Regions from separate parts of the Agromyces intestinalis genome, predicted to be linked through region 3. Evidence: predicted binding sites of a transcription regulator. Region 3 holds the regulator's gene; each other region holds the start of a gene.
What was found. Region 3 encodes HrcA, which represses chaperone genes, less so after heat shock. Its sites were predicted from a motif close to TTNGCACTCGNNNNNNNCGAGTGCNAA; they were not measured.

Region 1 (5,000 bases), 1.1 Mb from region 3:
GCCCGCGCCGACTCCCCCGGCGTCCAGCGCGGCCCCGGCTCGGTCGCGGCGAGCGCGTCGACCATGGGGTCAGCGACCCCGCGGAACCCGGCGAGAAGGTCGGGGTCGGCGCGGCCGTCGAAGACGATGCCGTGCACCGTGAACTCGACCCAGGTCGGGCCGATCGCTCCGTACAGCTCGCAGAAGCCGGTCCACGACGCGTCCGTCGCGGCCATGCAGCGCGGTCCTTGGACGTGTGTGCCGTAGGTCGGGTCGGCGCTCTGGTAGAGGTCGACGTACTCGATCGCACCGTCGAGACCGTCGGGCAGCACCCGCAGGATGACCACCTGACGGTCGGCGTCCGGTCCGGTCCAGGTCGAAGCTCCGAGGCCGTTCGTCCATTGGCAGTCGATGCCGCCGAGCTGCGTGACGGCCGCATCGTCGGGGTCGAGCCGGTCGATCGCGGGCACCGGCGCGAGCGGATTCGCCGTCTCACCGACGAGCAATTGCAGCGCGGCGGTGGACGCGAGCCCATCGCAGTCGACCGGGATGCGCGCTTCGGGGCCGGCCTCGACCGGCTCGGCCGACGGCGTCGGGCTCGTCGGGGGTTCGGAGTCGTCGGGCGCCGCGGCACCCGGCGGGGCCGTGCAGGCTGTGAGCGCGAGCATTCCGCTCAGCACGGCGATCGCGGGCAGGGCGGCACGTCGACGGGTCATGGCACGAAGCTAGCAACCCGGTGGGTCCGGGCGGATCGCGCCGGACAACGATTCGATCACGCCCGCGGACGGTGCGGTCGGCCGAGGCGCGAATGGGCGCACGATCGCCGCGGCACGACGAAGGGCGCCTCCCGCAGGAGACGCCCTTCGCCCTGGGTTCCGAGGAAGAGAGCCGGACTCAGAAGTCCATGCCACCCGTGGGGTCGCCGACCGGAGCCGGGGTCTTCTCGGGCTTGTCGGCCACGACCGCCTCGGTGGTGAGGAACAGGCCGGCGATCGACGCGGCGTTCTGCAGCGCCGAGCGGGTGACCTTGGCCGGGTCGATGATGCCCTGCGCGAGCAGGTCGCCGTACTCGCCGGTCGCGGCGTTCAGGCCGTGACCGTCGGGCAGCTCGGAGACCTTGTTCGCCACGACACCCGGCTCGAGGCCCGCGTTGAGGGCGATCTGCTTGAGCGGGGCCTCGATGGCGACCTTGACGATGTTCGCACCGGTCGCCTCGTCGCCGACCAGCTCGAGCTTCGGGAACGCCTTCGCGCCGGCCTGGATGAGCGCGACGCCGCCACCGGCGACGATGCCCTCCTCGACGGCCGCCTTCGCGTTGCGCACGGCGTCCTCGATGCGGTGCTTGCGCTCCTTGAGCTCGACCTCGGTCGCCGCACCCGCCTTGATGACGGCCACGCCGCCCGCGAGCTTGGCGAGGCGCTCCTGCAGCTTCTCGCGGTCGTAGTCGGAGTCGGTGTTCTCGATCTCCTGGCGGATCTGGGCCACGCGGCCGGCGATCTGCTCGGGGTCGCCCGCGCCCTCGACGATGGTGGTCTCGTCCTTGGTGATGACGACCTTGCGAGCCTGGCCGAGCAGGTCGAGGGTGACGTTCTCGAGCTTGAGGCCGAGCTCCTCCGAGATGACCTGGCCACCGGTGAGGATGGCGATGTCCTGGAGCTGCGCCTTGCGGCGGTCGCCGAAGCCGGGAGCCTTGACCGCGACCGACTTGAAGATGCCGCGCACCTTGTTGACGATCAGGGTCGCCAGCGCCTCGCCGTCGACGTCCTCGGCGATGATCAGCAGCTGCTTGCCGGTCTGGATGACCTTGTCGACGATCGGCAGCAGGTCCTTGATGTTCGAGATCTTGGAGTTCGCGATGAGGATGTACGGGTCTTCGAACACCGCCTCCTGGCGCTCGGGGTCGGTCACAAAGTACGCCGACAGGTAGCCCTTGTCGAAGCGCATGCCCTCGGTGAGCTCGAGCTCGGTGCCGAACGTGTTCGACTCCTCGACGGTGACGACGCCCTCCTTGCCGACCTTGTCGATCGCCTCGGCGATGATCTCGCCGATCTGGGGGTCGGCGGCCGAGATCGACGCGGTGGCGGCGATCTCTTCCTTCGTCTCGATCTCCTTGGCGGCGGCGAGGAGCTCCTCCGAGACGGCCGCGACGGCCTTCTCGATGCCGCGCTTCAGCGAGATGGGGTCGGCGCCGGCCGCGACGTTGCGCAGGCCCTCGCGCACGAGCGCCTGGGCGAGCACGACCGAGGTCGTGGTGCCGTCACCCGCGACGTCGTCGGTCTTCTTCGCGACCTCCTTGACGAGCTCCGCGCCGATCTTCTCGTACGGGTCGTCGAGCTCGATCTCCTTGGCGATCGACACGCCGTCGTTCGTGATGGTGGGGGCGCCCCACTTCTTCTCGAGCACGACGTTGCGGCCGCGCGGGCCGAGGGTCACCTTGACCGCGTCGGCGAGCTGGTTGAGTCCACGCTCGAGCCCGCGGCGGGCCTCCTCGTCGAAAGCGATGATCTTTGCCATGTGTTTCTCTCGTCCCTTCCCGGACGTCTGAAGAATGGTGTTAGCACTCGAAACGACCGAGTGCTAAAGACGATTCTGGCACTCGCCCTCGACGAGTGCAAGCGCGCACGACGGCGCCGCGAGGCATCCGGGCCCGCAGTTCGCTCAGGGCGCGAAGGTGACGCCGCCCTCGTTCGGCACCAGCTCGACCCACGTATTGCCGGGAGCCAGCCGCAGGGGCGTACCGTCGTCGGCGGTGAGCACGATGGGCGCTTCGCGCGACGCCTTCGACCAGGTGCCGTGCGCGGTGCGACCGGCCGCCGACACCCACGCCTCGCCGCCGCCGTCGAGCACCGTGCGCGGCACCTCGCCCCACGACCAGTCGATCCCGACGCGCAGCGTCACCACGTTCGTCGCCCGCACGCGCTCGCCCGACGCCTCGCTTTCAGGCACTCCCTCCTGCGAGCGCAGCCACGCGCCGGTCGCCGCATCCCAGTCCCACGACGGGAATCGCGCATCTGAGAACACCAACGCGATGTGCGACGTCGGCTGGGCGGCGTAGGCGGGGTCGGCGAGCGGGTCGGTGCCGCCGAACACGAACTGCGTCGGCGGTGGCCCGAGCTCGAGATACCGGCCGACGCCCTCCTTCGCGAGCAGGATCACGTCGTGCGGGCCGGGGCGATCGTCGGCCCGGTAGAAGAGTCCCGTCTCGTCGTAGTCGAAGACGAGGTTCGGCAGGCCCGTCGACATCATCATCTCGACGAAGACGTCCTGCCCGCCCGAGTACGCCACCGGCCCGCCGAACGGCGTGAGGATGTCGGGGTCCATCGGCCGGATCGACCGCACCGGGCCGACCTCGTCGGGAACGTCCGCGTGCCACACCACCGCGTACCTGGTGATTCCTCCCTCGACGAGTTCCTCGAACGCGATGTCGCTGCGGTTCAGCGCGATCTGCGGGCGCGCCTCCTCGTGGTTGTCGATCTTCACCCCGATCGACGGATGCGCCAGTGCGGCGCCGTCCGCGAGGGTGCCGCGCAGCGGAGCGTACGCGATGGGCACGGGCACGATGTCGGAGGCGGGGCGCGCGCGCGTCGGCGTCGGCGTCTCGGTCGGAAGCGGATCGGTCGGGCCCGAACACGACAGGAGCCCGATCCCGACCGCGCAGATCAGCAGTGCGGCACCGAAGCGGCGCACCCCCCGGTCGCGTCCCATGGCGTCATGCTAGCGGCGGCGCCCCGCCCGGCCGGCCGACCACGGCTCCGACACGCCGCGCCCGGGCGGCGGACGAGGCATCCGGCGAGGCATCCGCGACGCCCCTCCGAACACGACGGAGCGCGCCGCCCGGTCGAGGGGCGACGCGCTCCGGAACGCGGGAATCAGACCGGACGGACCGACTCCGCCTGCGGGCCCTTCGCGCCCGAGCCGACCTCGAACTGGACCTGCTGGCCCTCTTCGAGGACCTTGTAGCCGGACATGTCGATCGCGGAGTAGTGGACGAAGACGTCCTGGCCGCCACCGTCGACGGTGATGAACCCGTATCCCTTTTCAGCGTTGAACCACTTGACGGTTCCGTTCGCCATGCGTTGCTCCCATGTATTGCAGTGTGTGTCAGCACGTGCCTGTCGCCTGTACCGGGCCCCCCTTTCGTGCTGACATGGCGCCGGGCGACGCCGGGTGTTCCACACGGGATGAGCGACCAATTCCCATTCAGACATCGTGCAACCGGCGGGCACAAGAGGGTGCGAGGCCGGAATTGTCGCAGAATGGCAACGATTCGGCCTCAGCCGGGCGCCAGAGCGTGCAGGATGCCTCGCAGCGTCGCTCCCCGCAGACGACGCCGGGTCGGGTCAGCCTGCGGCGCCGACCGCCGCCGCGAAATCGGAGCCCACGACGAGCACGAGCGGTGTGCCGATCTCGGCGAACTTCGCGTCGTAGCGGACGTCGGCCTCGGAGATCGCCTGAGCGACGCCGCGCGCCGCGCCCTCGAGTTCGGGCGTCGCGTAGTACACGTACGTCTCGGTGAGATCGTTCTCGCTCGCGTTCGCGGTTCCGCCGACGGGGATGGCCGCCGCCTGCAGTGTCTCGGCGGCCTGGGCGGCCAGACCGCTCACGGTGGTGCCGTTCAACACCGTGACGGGCTGATCAGGCGCGATGGTGGGCTCGGCGGTGGCGGTGGGCTCGGGCGTCGAGGTCGACTGGCCGCTCGCGTCGATACGGTCGCCGAGCGAGACGACGCCCCAGATGCCGATGCCCGCGAGCACCACGGTCGCGAGGGCGGCCCAGCCGAACGCGATCCAGCCCGATGCGCGCCGACTCGGAGCCCGGTGCGCACCCACACGCTCGATGCCGTGCGGCACGGTGTCGAATCGGTCGCGGGGGAACTTCTGCGCCATGTGGTGGTGTCGGTCCTGTCGGTCGGGGCGGGCGGCTCAGTCGAGCGGCCGGCCGAGGGTCGGCGTGCGAGCCAGGCGGGCCGCGCGGCGCGCATCGCGCAACCGGAGCAGTCGCTTGACGAGCATCGGGTCGTG
Region 2 (5,000 bases), 1.2 Mb from region 3:
TCGAAGGCCTCGGTGACGTACTTCGCCAGGCCGGTGCCGTACGAGTCGTTCAGCACGATGAGGCCGAGCGTCTGGTTGCCGTCTTCGGCGATCAGGTTGCCCAGCACCTCGCCCTGCAGCACGTCGGACGGCGCGGTGCGGAAGTACAGCCCGTTGTCGTCGTACGTGGTGAACGCGTCGGAGGTGTTCGCCGGCGAGAACTGGATGACGCCCGCACCGACGACCTGGTCGATGAACTGGAGCGACGTACCCGACGACGCGGCACCGATGATGGCCGAGACGTTCTCGCCGAGAAGGCGGGGGATCTCGGTCTCGTAGGCCTTGTTGTCGGTGTCGCCCGAGTCACCGAAGACGACCTCGAGGGAGAGGCCGCTGGTCTCGGCGTAGTCGTTGACCTGCTGGGCGGCGAACGCGACGCCGGCCTCCTCGGGCGGGCCGAGGAACGCGAGGTTGCCGGTCTGGGGAAGCGCGGTGCCGATGGTCAGGGCGAGGTCTTCGCGAGGGCCCTGCGCCTCCTCGGTCGACTCGGGCTCGCCGCTCGCGCACGCGGACAGGAGAAGGGCGCTCGTCGCGGTGAGAGCGACCCCCGTCCAGACCTTGCCGCGCGAGCGAGCGGGCCGGGACTTGCCGAATACGCTCATGTTGCTCCTTGGGACTGAAGGATGAATCGAATGCCCGACGAAACGGGCTGTGGATCGACAGTATGCGGCGGTTCCCGTGCAGACAATGCAAACCCGGTCACAACCGCGTAACACCTGCGATTTCGTGACCGTATCGTCACCAGAACGGGGGTGGATGGCGATTTCCGCGCTCCGGATCGGCAGCGAACGCAATGATCCGTCATACCGCGGATGCCTCGGCGGCGCCGGTCACGCGGGTTCGACGACGGCGCGGCGAGCGGCCCGCGCCCCGCGGACGAGGTCGAACGTGAGGATGACGAGCGCGACCCAGACGAGCGCGAACCCGATCCACCGTTCGAGCGGCATCGGCTCGCCGAGCACGAACACGCCCACCACGAACTGGATGAACGGCGCGAAGTACTGGATGAACCCCATCTGCGTGAGCGGCAGGCGCCGCGACGCGGCCGCGAACAGGATGAGCGGAATCGCCGTGACCGCCCCCGCCGAGAGCAGCAGCGTGGTGTGCCATCCGCCCGCCGTGCCCATCGTGAGGCCCGTCGTGGCCGCGACCACGGCCAGTTGCACGCCCGCGACCGGGGCGAGCCAGAGCGTCTCGAGCGTGAGGCCCGACACCGCGTCGACCCGCGGCCCCACCCGCTTCTTGATGAGCCCGTAGACGCCGAACGAGAACGCGAGCAGCAGCGCGATCCACGGCAGCTGCCCGTAGCCGATGGCGAGCACGAGCACCGCGACCAGGGAGATGCCGACCGCGACCCACTGCGTCGTCGTCAGCCGCTCGCGCAGCACCAGCACCCCGAGGAACACCGTGACGATCGGGTTGATGAAGTACCCGAGCGCGGCCTCGACGACCTGATCGGTCATCGCGGCGTAGACGTACGTCTGCCAGTTCACGAAGATGAGGGCGCCGGCGAGCCCCATCGTGAACACCACGCGTCGATCGCGCAGCAGTGCGAGGAACGGCTTCCAGGTGCGCGCGACGGTCATGATGAGCGCGCAGAACACCACCGACAGCAGGATGCGCCACGCCACGACCTCGACCGGGCCGGTCGGCGCGAGCGCGATGAAGTAGACGGGAAGGAACCCCCACAGCACGTACGAGCCGATGGCGAAGAGCAGCCCGCTGCGGCTCGGGCCGCTGGAATCGAGGGCAGGGGCGACAGGAGCGGGCGACGGCACCGGATCAGCCTACGCGTCGCCTCCGACGCGACCGGATGCCGCGACTGCCGCGGACCGTCGAGATCCGGCCGATCGCGGTGCCACCGAACACCCGCGCCTGCACGGACGGCGCCGAGACGACGAACGGCCCGGATGCCGAGGCATCCGGGCCGTTCGATCGAGAACGTCGATCAGCGCACGACGACCGCGAGCACGTCGCGGGCCGACAGCACGAGGAACTCCTCGCCGCCGAACTTCACCTCGGTGCCGCCGTACTTCGAGTACAGCACGCGGTCGCCGACGGCGACGTCGAGCGGCACGCGGTTGCCGTTGTCGTCGATGCGGCCGGGGCCAACCGCCACGACCTCGCCCTCCTGGGGCTTCTCCTTGGCGGTGTCGGGGATGACCAGACCGGATGCGGTGGTCTGCTCGGCCTCGACCTGCTTGATCACGATGCGATCCTCGAGCGGCTTGATGGAAACCGACACGGTTGACCTCTTTCTCAGACGAAGACTGGTTGGCAGCCTCTTGGCGAGAGTGCCAACACGAGTGTAGGCATGTTCTGGCACTCGTGCAACGTGAGTGCCAACGGCCGCGCCTCGCCGGCGGGCTGCTACCGTACCCGAGTGGACCGCGCCGAACTCGTCGAACTCCTCTCGCCCGAGGGCCTGCGACTGCTCGACGCGCTTCCTCCGTGGGACTCGAAGGCCGACGTGCTGCGCACCGTCGAGAACCTGCGCAAGCAGGGCCACTCGCCCGCCCTCGTCGCCGCCGTGCTGAGCCAGGCGAAGCTGCGCGCCCGCGCACACGTCAAGTTCGGTGAGTTCGCCGAGCGCATGCTGTTCACCGAGGCCGGCCTCGAGCAGGCCACTCGACTGCGGGTCGCCGCGCTGCACGCGGGTCGGTTCGCCCGCGCCGGCATCGGTCACGTCGCCGACCTCGGCTGCGGCATCGGCGGCGACGCGCTCGCATTCGCCGCGCTCGGCCTCGAGGTCACCGCGGCCGACGCCGACGAAGTCACGGCGGCGATCGCCGCGTTCAACCTCACCCCGTTCCCGCATGCCCGCGTACTGCACTCGCGTGCCGAGGAGGTGCCGCTCGGCGGCATCGGCGGCGCCTGGCTCGACCCTGCGAGGCGCAGCACGGCCGGGGGGCGCACGCGGCGGTTCGCCGACCCCGCCGACTACTCGCCGCCGCTCGACTTCGCGTTCGGGCTCGCCTCGCGCATGCCCGTGGGCGTGAAGCTCGGCCCCGGTACCGACCGCGAGGTGATCCCCGCCGACGTCGAGGCGCAGTGGGTCTCGGTCGACGGCGACGTCGTCGAACTCGGTGTGTGGACAGGCCCGCTCGCCCGGCCCGGCATCCGCCGCGCCGCGCTCGTCGTGCGCGGCGACGAGGCATCCGAGCTCACCGGCGCCGCCGACGCCGAGGACGCGCCCGACGGCCCGCTCGGCGAGTACCTGTACGAACCCGACGGAGCGGTCATCCGCGCGCGCCTCATCGGCGACCTCGCACGGGCGAACGGTGCGTGGATGTGCTCGCCCGGCATCGCCTACCTCACGGCCGACCGCGCGTTCGACTCGCCGTTCGCGCACCGCTTCCGCGTCGTCGAGCGCCTGCCCGCCGAGGAACGCCGGCTGCGTCAGGCCCTCGCCGAGCGCGGCATCGGCGTGCTCGAGATCAAGAAGCGCGGCGTCGACATCGACCCGGCCGCGCTGCGCACCCGGTTGAAGCTCAAGGGATCGGAGTCGGGCACGCTCGTACTCACCCGCGAGCAGGGGCGTCACGTCGCGCTGCTGGTCGATCGCGAATGATCGGATGCTGCGTGCTCAGCTCGGCAGCGCGCCGAACACGATCGCGTAGTACCCGATCCAGACGGCCGAGAAGACGAGGCCCGTGAGGCCGGTGCCGATGCCGACGAACGCCAGCGTACGGCCGTGCTCTTCGCGCCGCAGGCCGAGCACGCCGAACACGATGGCCGCGAGCGCGAGCGGCAGCATCCAACCGACGAACAGCGACGCCGCGGCCCCCAGCACGCCCAGCACCGCCGCCACCCAGCTGTAGACCCGACGCTGCGCGTCGTCTTCGGCCTCGTCGGCGGCGATCGCAGGCACCGTGTCGGGGCGGTGCACGATGAGGAGCTGACCCGTCGGCAGCTGGTGGATGCGCCCGGTGTCGTAGACCTCCTCGAACTCGAGGGGCGGCACCTGAGCCTCGCGGATGGGCGCCTCCTCGACGACCGCCGGGTCGGCTCGGAACGTGGGCTCGGCGGGGCGGAACGGCGCGAGGGGGTCCTCGCCGGGCACCTCGCGGGGCGGCACGGGCAGCGGCGACACGGGCGGCGGCTCCGCCTTCCCCGACTCGGGCTGCGACGGTCCGGATTGCGACGGGTCGGCTTGCGACGGGTCGCCTTGCGACGGGTCGCCTTGCGACGGGTCGGGGGTCCCGCCGGCCGGCGGGACCCCCTCGCGTTCGGACATCCGTGCGGCCTCAGTACGTGGTGTACGTGCCGAACGTGGCGAACGCGATCACCCAGAGCAGGATCGACAGCAGGCCGATCACGATGCCCACGAATCCCAGGATGATGCCCGTCAGCCACATCGCCTTGGCCTGCGGCTCCTTCTTCTTGCCGATGAAGCCGAGCACCACGGCCGCCGCGGGAATGAACAGCTGCAGCACGCCGCCGATGATCGGGATGAACACGACGGCGAGCGACCCGACCACCCCGACGATGCCCGCGATCAGCGAGATGATGCTGAACACGGGGCTCTTGGCCGCGGGTGGGGCGCCGTACCCGGCCTGCGTTTGCGTGCCGTACGCAGGCTGCGCGGGTGCACCGTATGCGGGCTGCGACGGCGCGCCGTACGGCGAGCCGGCCGCCGCGCCTCCTGCGGCGACCCCGCCGGCCGCGACCCCGGCGCCCGCAGCAGACGCATCGGTGCCGTACGACGGCGGAGCGGGCGGAGCAGGCGGGGCCGGCGGAGCGGGCGGAGCCGGCGGGGCCTCCGGGGCGGCCGGCGGCACCGGCACCTCGGGCGCCGACGGCGCGGCGGGCGGCGCAGGCGGCTCGGGCGCCGATGGCGCCACCGGCTCGGCGGGCGACGGCACCGTCGGCTCGGCCGGGGTGGGCACGGTGGGCTCGTCGGGCGTCGGAACCGTCGGCTCCTCAGGCGAGGGCGCGGTCGGCTCGACCGGCACCTCGGG
Region 3 (5,000 bases):
GAGCCTGACGGGTTCGGCGCCGGCGGCGACGAGCCGGTCGAGTTCGGCGGGGGCGATGCCGCCCTCGGGGCCGACGACGAGCGCGAGGTCGCGACCGTCGGGCTCGAGATCGGTGAGGCGGACCGATGCGGTCGGCTCGAGCAGCAGCATCCGCTGGCCGTCGAGGCGCGCGGGAAGCTGCGCGGTCGTGGCCGGCTCGTCGACCTCGGCGAGGTACGACCGGATCGACTGCTTGGTCGCCTCGCGTACGATCGCGGCCCACCGGGCCCGGCCCTTCTGCGCCTTCTGCCCCTCCCAGCGCGACACCGAGCGCGCGGCGGCCCACGGGACGACCCGGTCGACGCCGAGTTCGGTGGCCGCCTGCACCGCGAGTTCGTCGCGGTCGCCCTTCGCGAGCGCCTGCACGAGCGTGAGCCGGACGGCCGGCGGCTCCTCGAAGACGACCTCGTCGACCTCGATCGCGAGTTCGCGCGGCCCCGTCGAGGCGACCGCACCCGATGCGATCGTGCCGCGGCCGTCGCCGATCGCGACGCGCTCGCCGACCCGCACCCGGGCGACGGTCACGGCGTGCCGCGCCTCGTCGCCGGTGAGCTCGACCGTCGCGCCGGGCGCGACCGCGGCCGCGTCGAGCCGCTCATCGAGGTACAGGTTGCTCATCGAGGCATCCGATCTTCGCGCTCAGCCCAGGAACCGGTCGCGCAACCGCGCGAACAGACCCTGCTGGAAGTGGCTGAGCTGCGGCTTCTGGGGCTTGTGCGCCTGCGCGAACTGCTCGATGAGCTGCCGCTCCTTGTGCGAGAGCTTCGTCGGGGTGACCACCTGCACGCCGATCTTCAGGTCGCCGCGGCCCGAGCCGCGCAGTCGCGTCACACCGCGGTCTTTCACCGTGATCACCTCGCCCGCCTGCAGACCGGGCTTCAGCTCGACGTCGACGTCGCCGTCGAGCGCCGGGATCGTGGTCGTCGTGCCCAGCACCGCGTCGGACATCTGCACCTCGATCGTGCAGAGCAGGTCGTCGCCGTTGCGGCTGAACACGTCGTGGGTCTTGACCTTGATCTCGAGGTAGAGGTCGCCGTTCGGCCCGCCCGCGGGCCCGGCCTCGCCCGAGCCGGGCATCTGCAGCCGCAGGCCGGTGTCGACTCCGGCGGGGATGTCGACCGGCACGGTGCGCCGCGCGCGCACCCGGCCCTGCCCCTGGCAGGTCACGCACGGCGTGGCGATGATGGTGCCGTAGCCGCGGCAGGTGCCGCAGGGGCTCGAGGTCATGACGTTGCCGAGCAGCGACCGCACGGTGCGCTGGATCTGCCCGCTGCCGTGACAGATGTCGCACGTGACGGGCGACGTGCCCGGCTGACAGCACGAGCCGTTGCAGGTCTCGCACAGCACGGCGGAGTCGACCTCGAGATCGCGATGCGTGCCGAAGATCACCTCGTCGAGGCCGACCTCGACGCGGATCAGCGCGTCCTGGCCGCGCTCGCGCCGGCTGCGCGGCCCTCGGGTCTGCCCGCCGCCGCCGAAGAACGTCTCGAAGATGTCGCCGAACCCGCCGAAGCCCTGCGCACCGCCGAAGCCGCCCTGGCCGCCGAGGTCGTACTGCTGGCGCTGCTTGGGGTCGCTCAGCACGTCATAGGCGTGCGTGACCTCTTTGAATCGTTCGGATGCCTCGGCGCCCGGGTTGACGTCGGGGTGGAGTTCTCGGGCGAGGCGACGATACGCCTTCTTGATCTCGTCGGGCGTTGCGTCGCGTGAGACGCCGAGGACCTCGTAGTGGTCTGCCACGGAGGGCGGTTCCTTTCGATCGGATGCGGCCGAGGCCGCGGGTCAGTGCTCGCCGAGCGTGCGCGACAGGTAGCGCGCGACCGCGCGGACGGCGGCCATGCTGGCGGAGTAGTCCATACGGGTGGGCCCGACGACGCCGAGCCGCGAGATGTCGCGCCCGGGCACCGCGAACGAGGTGGACACGACGGAAGCCTCGGGCAACCCGAACGGCGCGTTCTCTCGGCCGATGCGCACCGCGATGCCGTGCGGGTCGGCGGCCATCTCGCCGAAGAGGCGCAGCAGCACCACCTGCTCTTCGATCGCCTCGATGACCTCGAGGATCGAGCCCGAGAAGTCCTGCTCGATGCGCACGAGGTTCGCCGCGCCGGCGACGACCAGCCGGTCGCCGCCGCGCTGCGCGCGCGCCTGCTCGGCGAGGGTGAGCGCGAGCGTGTGCAGCACCGCCGCGTGCCGGGGGTCGGCGCCTTCGATCTCGCCCGACAGCACGGCGGCCGCGTCGCTCATGGTGAGGCCCGCGGCGACGCGGTTCAGGCGCAGCCGCAGGTCGGCGAGGGTGTCGACGTCGACGTCGTCGGCGAGCTCGGCGATGCGCTGCTCGACTTGGCCGGCATCGGTGATGAGAATGCACAGCACCCGCGTCGGCGCGAGCTGCACGAGCTCGACGTGCCGCACGCGCGCGCTGTGGAAGCTCGGCACCTGCACGACCGCGAGCTGGTTGGTGAGCTGGGCGATGAGGCGCACGGTGCGGCTCAGCAGCTCGTCGAGGTCGCCCGCCTCGCCGAGGAACGTCTCGATCGCGTGCCGCTGGGCCTGGCTCATCGGCCGCAGCTCGGTGAGCTGGTCGACGAACACCCGGTAGCCCTTGTCGGTCGGGATGCGCCCCGATGAGGTGTGCGGGGCGGCGATGAGTTCTTCCTCTTCGAGGATCGCCATGTCGTTGCGGATCGTCGCCGCGGACACCCCGAACGCGTGGCGTTCGACGATCGCCTTGGAGCCGACGGGCTCGCGTGAGGCGACGTAGTCCTGCACGATGGCGCGGAGCACCGCGAGACCACGCTCGGAGACCATGCGTCCTCCCGTTCCGACGAACTGGCACTCGACGTTCCTGAGTGCCAATCCTATCGTGACGTTCAGGGCCAGCACCGTTGCCGCAGGCGGCGGCGCGGCACTAGCTTTGCACCGTTCGCGCAGGTCCCGGCGCGGACGCCGCTCCCCCGGCGGCTCACCTCGCAGTCTGAAAGGCATGCCATGTCCGACCAGAACCCCGCTCCCGACCCGGCTGCACCGCAGCAGCCCGCGCCCGGCCAGTACGCGCAGCCCGCCGCTCCGCTCACGCCCGAACAGGACGTGCAGTGGGCCTCGTTCGCCCACCTCGGCGGCATCCTCGGCTTGCTGCCGTCGCTCATCATCTGGCTGGTCTTCAAGGATCGCGGCCAGTTCACGAACACCGAGGCGAAGGAGGCGTTGAACTTCCAGATCACGCTGACGATCGCGTCGATCGCGCTGTGGATCCTCGTGACCATCATCACGATCCTGACGTTCGGGTTCGGCGCCCTGCTCACCTTCCTGGTGTGGGTGCCGTGGATCCTCGGCGTCGTCTTCTCGATCATCGCCTTCCTGAAGGCCAAGGACGGCCAGCACTACCGCTACCCGTTCGCCATCCGTCTCATCAAGTAATCCGGCACCGGCACGCCGGGCGGGGTCTTCCCCCCGGCGTGCCGCTCTGGGAATATGGCGGCATACCCCGCGAACGCGGGCACCCCGAAGGAGCCTCATGTCAGACGCAACGCCTCCGACCCCGCCGCCTCCGCCCGGTCCCCCGACGCCGCCGCCGGCAGGTCCGCCGCCCGGCAATCCGTACCAGCAGAGCCAGCCGCTCAGCCCGTCCGACGAGAAGCTCTGGGCGACGCTGATCCACATCGGCGGCATCCTGTTCGGGTTCCTGCCGGCTCTAATCGGCTACCTCGTCCTGAAAGACAAGGGTCCGTTCATCCGCGGGCATTCCGCGACCGCGCTGAACTTCCAGATCACGCTGCTGATCGCCTACGTGGTCGGCTGGGTTCTGGCGTTCGTGCTGATCGGGTTCCTGCTGCTGGCCGCGGCCTGGATCGCGTCGATCGTCTTCGGCATCATCGCTGCGATCAAGGCCAACCAGGGCCAGCCCTACGTGTACCCGGTGGCCATCAAGTTCGTGAGCTGATCGACCCGGCCGCCTGACCGAAGCCCGCTCGCCCGGATCCCCGGGCCGGCGGGCTTCGTCGTGCCCGCCGGCGCCCCCCCTGCCGGTGGGCGCCGTCGCGTCTGATGGCGCCCTGGCCCGCGCGTCGGGGTCGCTTGTGGTCGCTGCGCGCGGCGCTACGCGACCACGAGCGACCCCGACGAAGGTGGTGGCGAGGTGCGGTCGTGCAGGGTGTCTTGCAGATCGAGTAGTTGATCAGATACAGTACTGGTCATGACAGACCACACCGTGCCCGCCGCCGACGACGCGTTCGCCGCCGACCTGCTGCGCGGTCACACCGACACGATCGTCCTCGGCGTCCTGCGACGCGGCGAGCGCTACGGCTTCGAGATCTACAAGACGATCCGCGATGCCACCGGCGGTCGCTACGAGATCAAGGAGGCGACCCTGTACGCCACCTACCGACGCCTCGAACGCGACGGACTCGCCGAGTCGTACTGGGGCGACGAGACGCAGGGCGGCCGCCGCAAGTACTACCGCATCACCGACGCCGGTCGGTCGGTCTACCACCGCAACGTCACCGCGTGGGTCGCCACGCGGACGATCATCGACTCCCTGCTCGAGACGAGCGACTGAAAGGCTCCGAATGATGGCCATCGACAACATCCACCGCCTGCTCGACGAGGCCTTCGCGGGCATCCCGTCGACGCCCGAAGTGCAAGACCTGAAAGAAGAGATGCGCTCGAACCTCATCGCGCGGGTCGCCGAGCTCGAGGCCGGCGGTTCAACGCCGCAGGATGCCGCGCATCGCGCGATCCGCGAGCTCGGCGACATCCACGCCCTCGTCGAGGCCGAGTCGATCGCGACGGCGCAGCCGGCCGTGCGACCCAGCGCCGAGCTGTTGCACGCGCGCTACCGCGTGCGGCCGAAGCCGGCGTTCGTCGTGCGCGTCACCGTCGCGGCTGCGATCGGCGCCGCGGCGCTCGTGTTCGGCGTCGTGCTGGGTTCGGGAGCCACGGCCGCCGAACCCGTCGCCGCGCTC
Region 4 (5,000 bases), 1.5 Mb from region 3:
TCTCGGCGAGCGCCTGCTCGGGCGTGAGCGGATGCCGGCAGAAGAACACGTCGGCGCGCAGGTCGGGCGAGCCGTGGCCCGGGGGCGCCTCATCCATGGTGCGGGCGAACTCGGCGCGCGACCGGATCACGGTGGGCACCGGCATCCCGAACCGGTCCTCGAGCATCGCGGCGACGTCGCCCTCGAACCTCGCGCCGCTCGTGCGCCGGGCCGTGAAGACCACGTTGCCGCTCTGGCCGAGGGTGCGCACGTCGGCGAATCCGGCGTCGGCGAAGCACCCGACCAGGTCGGGCATGCGCACGGCATTGCGGCCGCCGACGTTGATACCGCGCAGCAGCGCGACGAAGCGGGTCGATGCGGTCATGCGGCATGGCTAGCAGACCTCGACGGATGCCGCGACTCACGGGTGCCGCTAGGGTGAGCCGCATGTCGGAGGCCGGGGCGACCTCGCAGCCGCTCGCGGAGGCAGCAGCATCCGCCCCGCCCGAAGCGGGGTCGCACCTCGCCGCGCACCCCCCGCTCGCCCGTGGGCCGGTGTTCGCCGCGATGGCCGCGCTCGGGCTGCTGCTCGCGGCGACGAGCCAGTGGTACGGATTCCACCGCGACGAACTGTACTTCCGCATGCTCGAGCCGGCGTGGGGATACGTCGACCAGCCGCCGCTCACCCCGCTGCTCGCTCGCGCGATCACGTCGGTCGTGGACGAGCCGTGGGCGCTGCGCATCCCGGCGATCCTCGCCGCGATCTCGGCCGTGCTGCTCGTCGCGCTCGTCGCCCGCGAGGCGGGCGGCGGTCGGCGGGCACAGGCGCTGGCGGCATGGGCCGCGGCATCCGCCTCGTTCCCGATGGTCTTCGGCCATATCTTCCTGACCGCGTCGATCGACCTGGCGGCGTGGCTGCTCGTCGGATGGTTCGTGGTGCGCGCGCTGCTGCGCGACCCGCGCTGGTGGCTCGCGGTGGGCACGGTGACCGGGCTCGCGACGTTCAACAAGCTGCTCATCGTGCAGCTCGTCGCCGCAATCGGCCTCGGCATCCTGGCGTTGGGGCCGTGGAAGACGCTGCGCTCGCCGTGGCTCTGGGGCGGGGTCGCGCTCGCCGTCGTGCTCGCCGCGCCGAACCTCGTCTACCAGGTCGCGAACGACCTGCCGCAGTTGCGTATGGGCGCCGCGCTCGCCGACGACACCGACGCCGCGAGCCGCGTGCTCACACTGCCGCTCCTGCTGCTGCTCGTCGGCCCCCCGCTGGTGCCGATCTGGGTCGCCGGGCTCGTGGCGCTGTTCCGCCGACCCGCATGGCGGCCCATCCGGTGCCTGGCCGTCGCGTTCGCGGTCGTCGTGCTCGCCACGATCATCGGCGGCGCGCAGGCGTACTACCCGCTCGGCATCGTCGAGGTGCTGCTCGGGCTCGGCGCCGTGCCGACCGCCGAGTGGATGCGCGCCACGTGGCGCCGAGTGCTGGTGTGGTCGGCGGTGGCGCTCAACGCGATCGTCTCGGCGCTCATCGCGCTGCCGCTGCTGCCGCTCGCCTGGGTGGGCGCGAGCCCGTTCGCGTCCGCGAACCAGACGGTGGGCGATTCGATCGGATGGCCCGTGTACGTCGAGCAGGTCGCCGCGGTCGTCCATGAGGGAAGCGACCCGGATGGCTCGGGGCCTGCGCCGATCGTGATCACCTCGAACTACGGCGAGGCCGGTGCGCTCGCCCGGTTCGGTGCCGACGTCGGGCTCGACCCGGGGGCGGTGTTCAGCGGGCACAATGCGCTCTGGTTCCAGGCGGGGCCACCCGAGTCGGCGCGCGACGTGGTGTTCGTCGGACGGATCTCGCCGCGCCTCGCCGCGGACTTCGACGAGTGCACGACCGAGGCGACGCTCGACAACGGCCTCGACGTCGACAACGAAGAGCAGGGGCTGCCGGTGATCCGCTGCGTCGGTCGCACCACCCCGTGGAACGAGCTGTGGCCGCGACTCGCGCACCTCAGCTAGCGCAGTGATCGCGTGGTCGGCCGCTTCGGCGCACCGGGTCACCGGCAGACGCGACGAGGGCGGATGCCTCGCAGCATCCGCCCTCGTGTCGGAACGCGCTACTCGCCCGCGGCGACCTCGCGCGGCGCGGACTCGGGCGTCGACGCCCGCACCTCGACCTTGCGGGGCTTGGCCCGCTCGGAGACGGGGATGATGACGCTCAGCACGCCGTTGTCGTAGTGCGCGCTGATCGCGGCGGTGTCGATGCCGTCGCCGACGGTGAGCTGGCGCAGGAACGACCCGCTCGGGCGCTCGTGCGCGAGCCACTGCACGCCCTCGCTGTCGCTGTCGCGCAGCGTGCGCTCGGCGCGGATCGTCAGCAGCTGGCCGTCGATGTCGATGTCGATCGAGCCCGGGTCGACGCCCGGCAGGTCGGCGCTCAGCACGTAGTGGTCGCCGTCGCGGTGCAGGTCGATCGGCATCATGCGCGGCCCCTGCCGCGAGTCGAGCATGCTCGCGGCGAGACGGTCGAGGTCGCGGAACGGGTCCCAGGTGACAGGCATGGATTCCTCCTCGGTGTGGGTCGGTCGCGGCTGCGCGACCGAAGGTTCAAGACTTGAGCGGGATCGACTCAAGTATGGTCAGATTAGCACTCTCGACCCGAGAGTGCCAACGCTCGGCGTACCGCTGACTAGGCTGACCGCATGGCCGTCGACCTGCGCGACCCGCTCCGCTCCGTGCTCGGCTCGATCCTCGACGAGGTGCGCGACCGCACCGACGGCGAGGTCGCGAGCTACATCCCCGAGCTCGCGAAGGCCGACCCCCGGGCACTCGGCATCGCACTCGCCAGCACGCATGGCGTCGTGCACGAGGCGGGCGACAGCGCGGTCGAGTTCACGATCCAGTCGGTCTCGAAGCCGTTCGTGTTCGCACTCGCCCTCGACGCGCTCGGACTCGAGGAGGTCACCCGGCACGTCGGCCTCGAACCGAGCGGCGAGCCGTTCAACGCCATCAGCCTCGACGAGGCATCCGGTCGCCCGTTGAACCCCATGATCAACGCGGGCGCCATCGTCACGTCGTCGCTGATCCCCGGCGACACCGCCGACGAGAAGTTCGCGCGCATCCGGGCCGGGCTGCAGGCGTTCGCCGGGCGCGAACTCGACGTCGACGAGGCCGTGTTCGCCTCCGAGGCGGCGACGGGCGACCGCAACCGCGCCCTCGCCTACCTCACCCGTTCGGCCGGCACGCTCGCCTCGACCGCCGAGATCGCCACGACGGCGTACTTCCGCCAGTGCTCGCTCACGGTCACCGCGCGCGACCTCGCGATCATGGCCGCAACGCTCGCGACCGGCGGCGTCAACCCGGTCACCGGCGAACGGGTGGTCGGCGAGGACGCCGCACGCTGGACGACGGCGGTCATGACCAGCTGCGGCATGTACGACGCGTCGGGCGACTGGTTGGTGCGGGTGGGGCTCCCGGCCAAGAGCGGCGTGGGCGGCGGCATCGTCGCCCTGCAGCCGGGCCAGTTCGGCATCGGCACCTTCAGCCCGCCGCTCGACGCACGCGGCAACAGCGTGCGCGGCGTCGCGATGCTCGAGGCCCTCTCGAGCCAGTCGGGGCTGCACCTGCTGCGCCATCGCGGCGACCCGCTGTCGCCCATCGCCTCGCTCGCGCACGAGGGCGACGATCTGGTCGCCGTGCTGCGGGGCGAGATCGCCTTCGCGGGCGCCGAGGAGCTGCTGACGCGTCTCGCTCCGCTCGTCGGCGAGCAGGGATGCCTCGTGCTCGACTTCACCGCCGTCACCCGGGTCGCGCGGGGCGCGGCCGGCGTGCTGCGCGCCCTGCCCGAACTCGCCGGAACCGACACCGACGGGCGGCCGCGCATCGTGCTGCGCGACCCCGAAGGGGTGCTCGAGGGCTGAGCACGCGGCGGCACGCCGGCTGTCGCGCGGATGCCCCTCACGTCGCCGCGGGCACGGATGCCGCGGGCCCCTGCCGCAGCACGACGACGCCGAACCATCCGATCAGCGCCGCGAGCACGGCAGCGACCACGCCGAGCGCGATCGACACGTCGAAGCGCTCGGCGAGCCAGAAGGCGGCGAGCGGTCCGGCGGCGGCACCGACATCGCCCGCGGTGCGCGTGACGCCCACCACGAATCCCGAACGGGTTCCGGGGAACGCCTCGGCGGTGACGACGCCCGGCACCACGTTCGCGACGCTCGTCGCCACGGCGTAGCCCACGATCGCGGCCGTGAACCCGATCGGCTCGGCCGCCAATCCGAACGCGACGACGGCGAGCGCCGCACCGATGCCGCTCACCGCGATGACCGCGGTACGCGCGCCGCGGTCGACCGCCCGACCGACGAAGGGCAGCGCGACCATGCTGAGCACGGTGCCGGCGCCGAGCGCCAGTCCGAGTCCGAGCGGGTCGAGCCCGCCCTGTTCGTAGGCGAGCACGGGCACGAGCCCCTGTTCGATGCCGAATCGCGCGAAGAACAGTGCGAACGAGACGGCCGCGAGCGCCACGACGAGGGCGAGATCTGCGGTCCGATCGCCCCGCGGGACGGGCGGTCGGCCGGCCGGGGCCGAGGCGCGTTCGAACGACGACCAGTAGGCGCGGGCCGGCCGGATCACGTCGATGATCGTCACGAGCAGCACCGGCACCGCGGCCGCGGCGAACGCGGCAGCGACGCCGGCGAACGCGACGACCGCGCCGCCCAGCGTCGCTCCGACCGCGGCCGCGCTCATCTGCACGACGGTGGCCACGGCGACCACACGGCCGCGGCGGGCCGAGGGCGCACCCGCGAGCAGCACCGAGAAGCCGACCGTCACCGCGGCACCGCCGAGCACGCCCGCGACGAGCCGCGCGACCACGAGCAGGGCCGGGTCCGTGACCAATCCGGTCGCGGCGGTGACCGCGGTGAGCAGCAGGCAGGTCGCGAGCATGAGCGCCCGCGGAGGGACGCCCCGCAGCGCCAGCCCGGCGGGGATGTTGACGAGCACCCGGCCGATCGCGAACGCCGCGATCACCGGCCCGAGCACCG

Region 1: groL (chaperonin GroEL) is a predicted target of HrcA. The motif match lies at 2,534-2,560, and genes of this name have one in related genera.
Region 2: groES (co-chaperone GroES) is a predicted target of HrcA. The motif match lies at 2,359-2,385, and genes of this name have one in related genera.
Region 4: FLP10_RS11300 (Hsp20/alpha crystallin family protein) is a predicted target of HrcA. The motif match lies at 2,603-2,629, and genes of this name have one in related genera.

The regions. Positions count from the first base shown of each region.
Region 1 covers NZ_CP043505.1:2,952,916-2,957,915, reverse strand. The annotation lists gene FLP10_RS13435 (hypothetical protein) at 1-695, opposite strand, end outside; gene groL (chaperonin GroEL) at 874-2,493, opposite strand; gene FLP10_RS13425 (DUF3048 domain-containing protein) at 2,638-3,684, opposite strand; gene FLP10_RS13420 (cold-shock protein) at 3,849-4,052, opposite strand; gene FLP10_RS13415 (LytR C-terminal domain-containing protein) at 4,320-4,865, opposite strand; gene FLP10_RS13410 (DUF3263 domain-containing protein) at 4,902-5,000, opposite strand, start outside.
Region 2 covers NZ_CP043505.1:2,802,730-2,807,729, reverse strand. The annotation lists gene FLP10_RS12790 (ABC transporter substrate-binding protein) at 1-641, opposite strand, end outside; gene rarD (EamA family transporter RarD) at 870-1,817, opposite strand; gene groES (co-chaperone GroES) at 1,988-2,284, opposite strand; gene FLP10_RS12775 (class I SAM-dependent methyltransferase) at 2,423-3,610, shown strand; gene FLP10_RS12770 (Bax inhibitor 1 family protein) at 3,626-4,132, opposite strand; gene FLP10_RS12765 (DUF4190 domain-containing protein) at 4,287-5,000, opposite strand, start outside.
Region 3 covers NZ_CP043505.1:210,457-215,456, forward strand. The annotation lists gene FLP10_RS01000 (16S rRNA (uracil(1498)-N(3))-methyltransferase) at 1-657, opposite strand, end outside; gene dnaJ (molecular chaperone DnaJ) at 679-1,779, opposite strand; gene hrcA (heat-inducible transcriptional repressor HrcA) at 1,822-2,847, opposite strand; gene FLP10_RS01015 (DUF4870 domain-containing protein) at 3,028-3,456, shown strand; gene FLP10_RS01020 (DUF4870 domain-containing protein) at 3,554-3,979, shown strand; gene FLP10_RS01025 (PadR family transcriptional regulator) at 4,232-4,594, shown strand; gene FLP10_RS01030 (permease prefix domain 1-containing protein) at 4,608-5,000, shown strand, end outside.
Region 4 covers NZ_CP043505.1:2,474,172-2,479,171, reverse strand. The annotation lists gene FLP10_RS11310 (DUF1697 domain-containing protein) at 1-364, opposite strand, end outside; gene FLP10_RS11305 (glycosyltransferase family 39 protein) at 427-1,977, shown strand; gene FLP10_RS11300 (Hsp20/alpha crystallin family protein) at 2,076-2,519, opposite strand; gene glsA (glutaminase A) at 2,661-3,878, shown strand; gene FLP10_RS11290 (MFS transporter) at 3,916-5,000, opposite strand, start outside.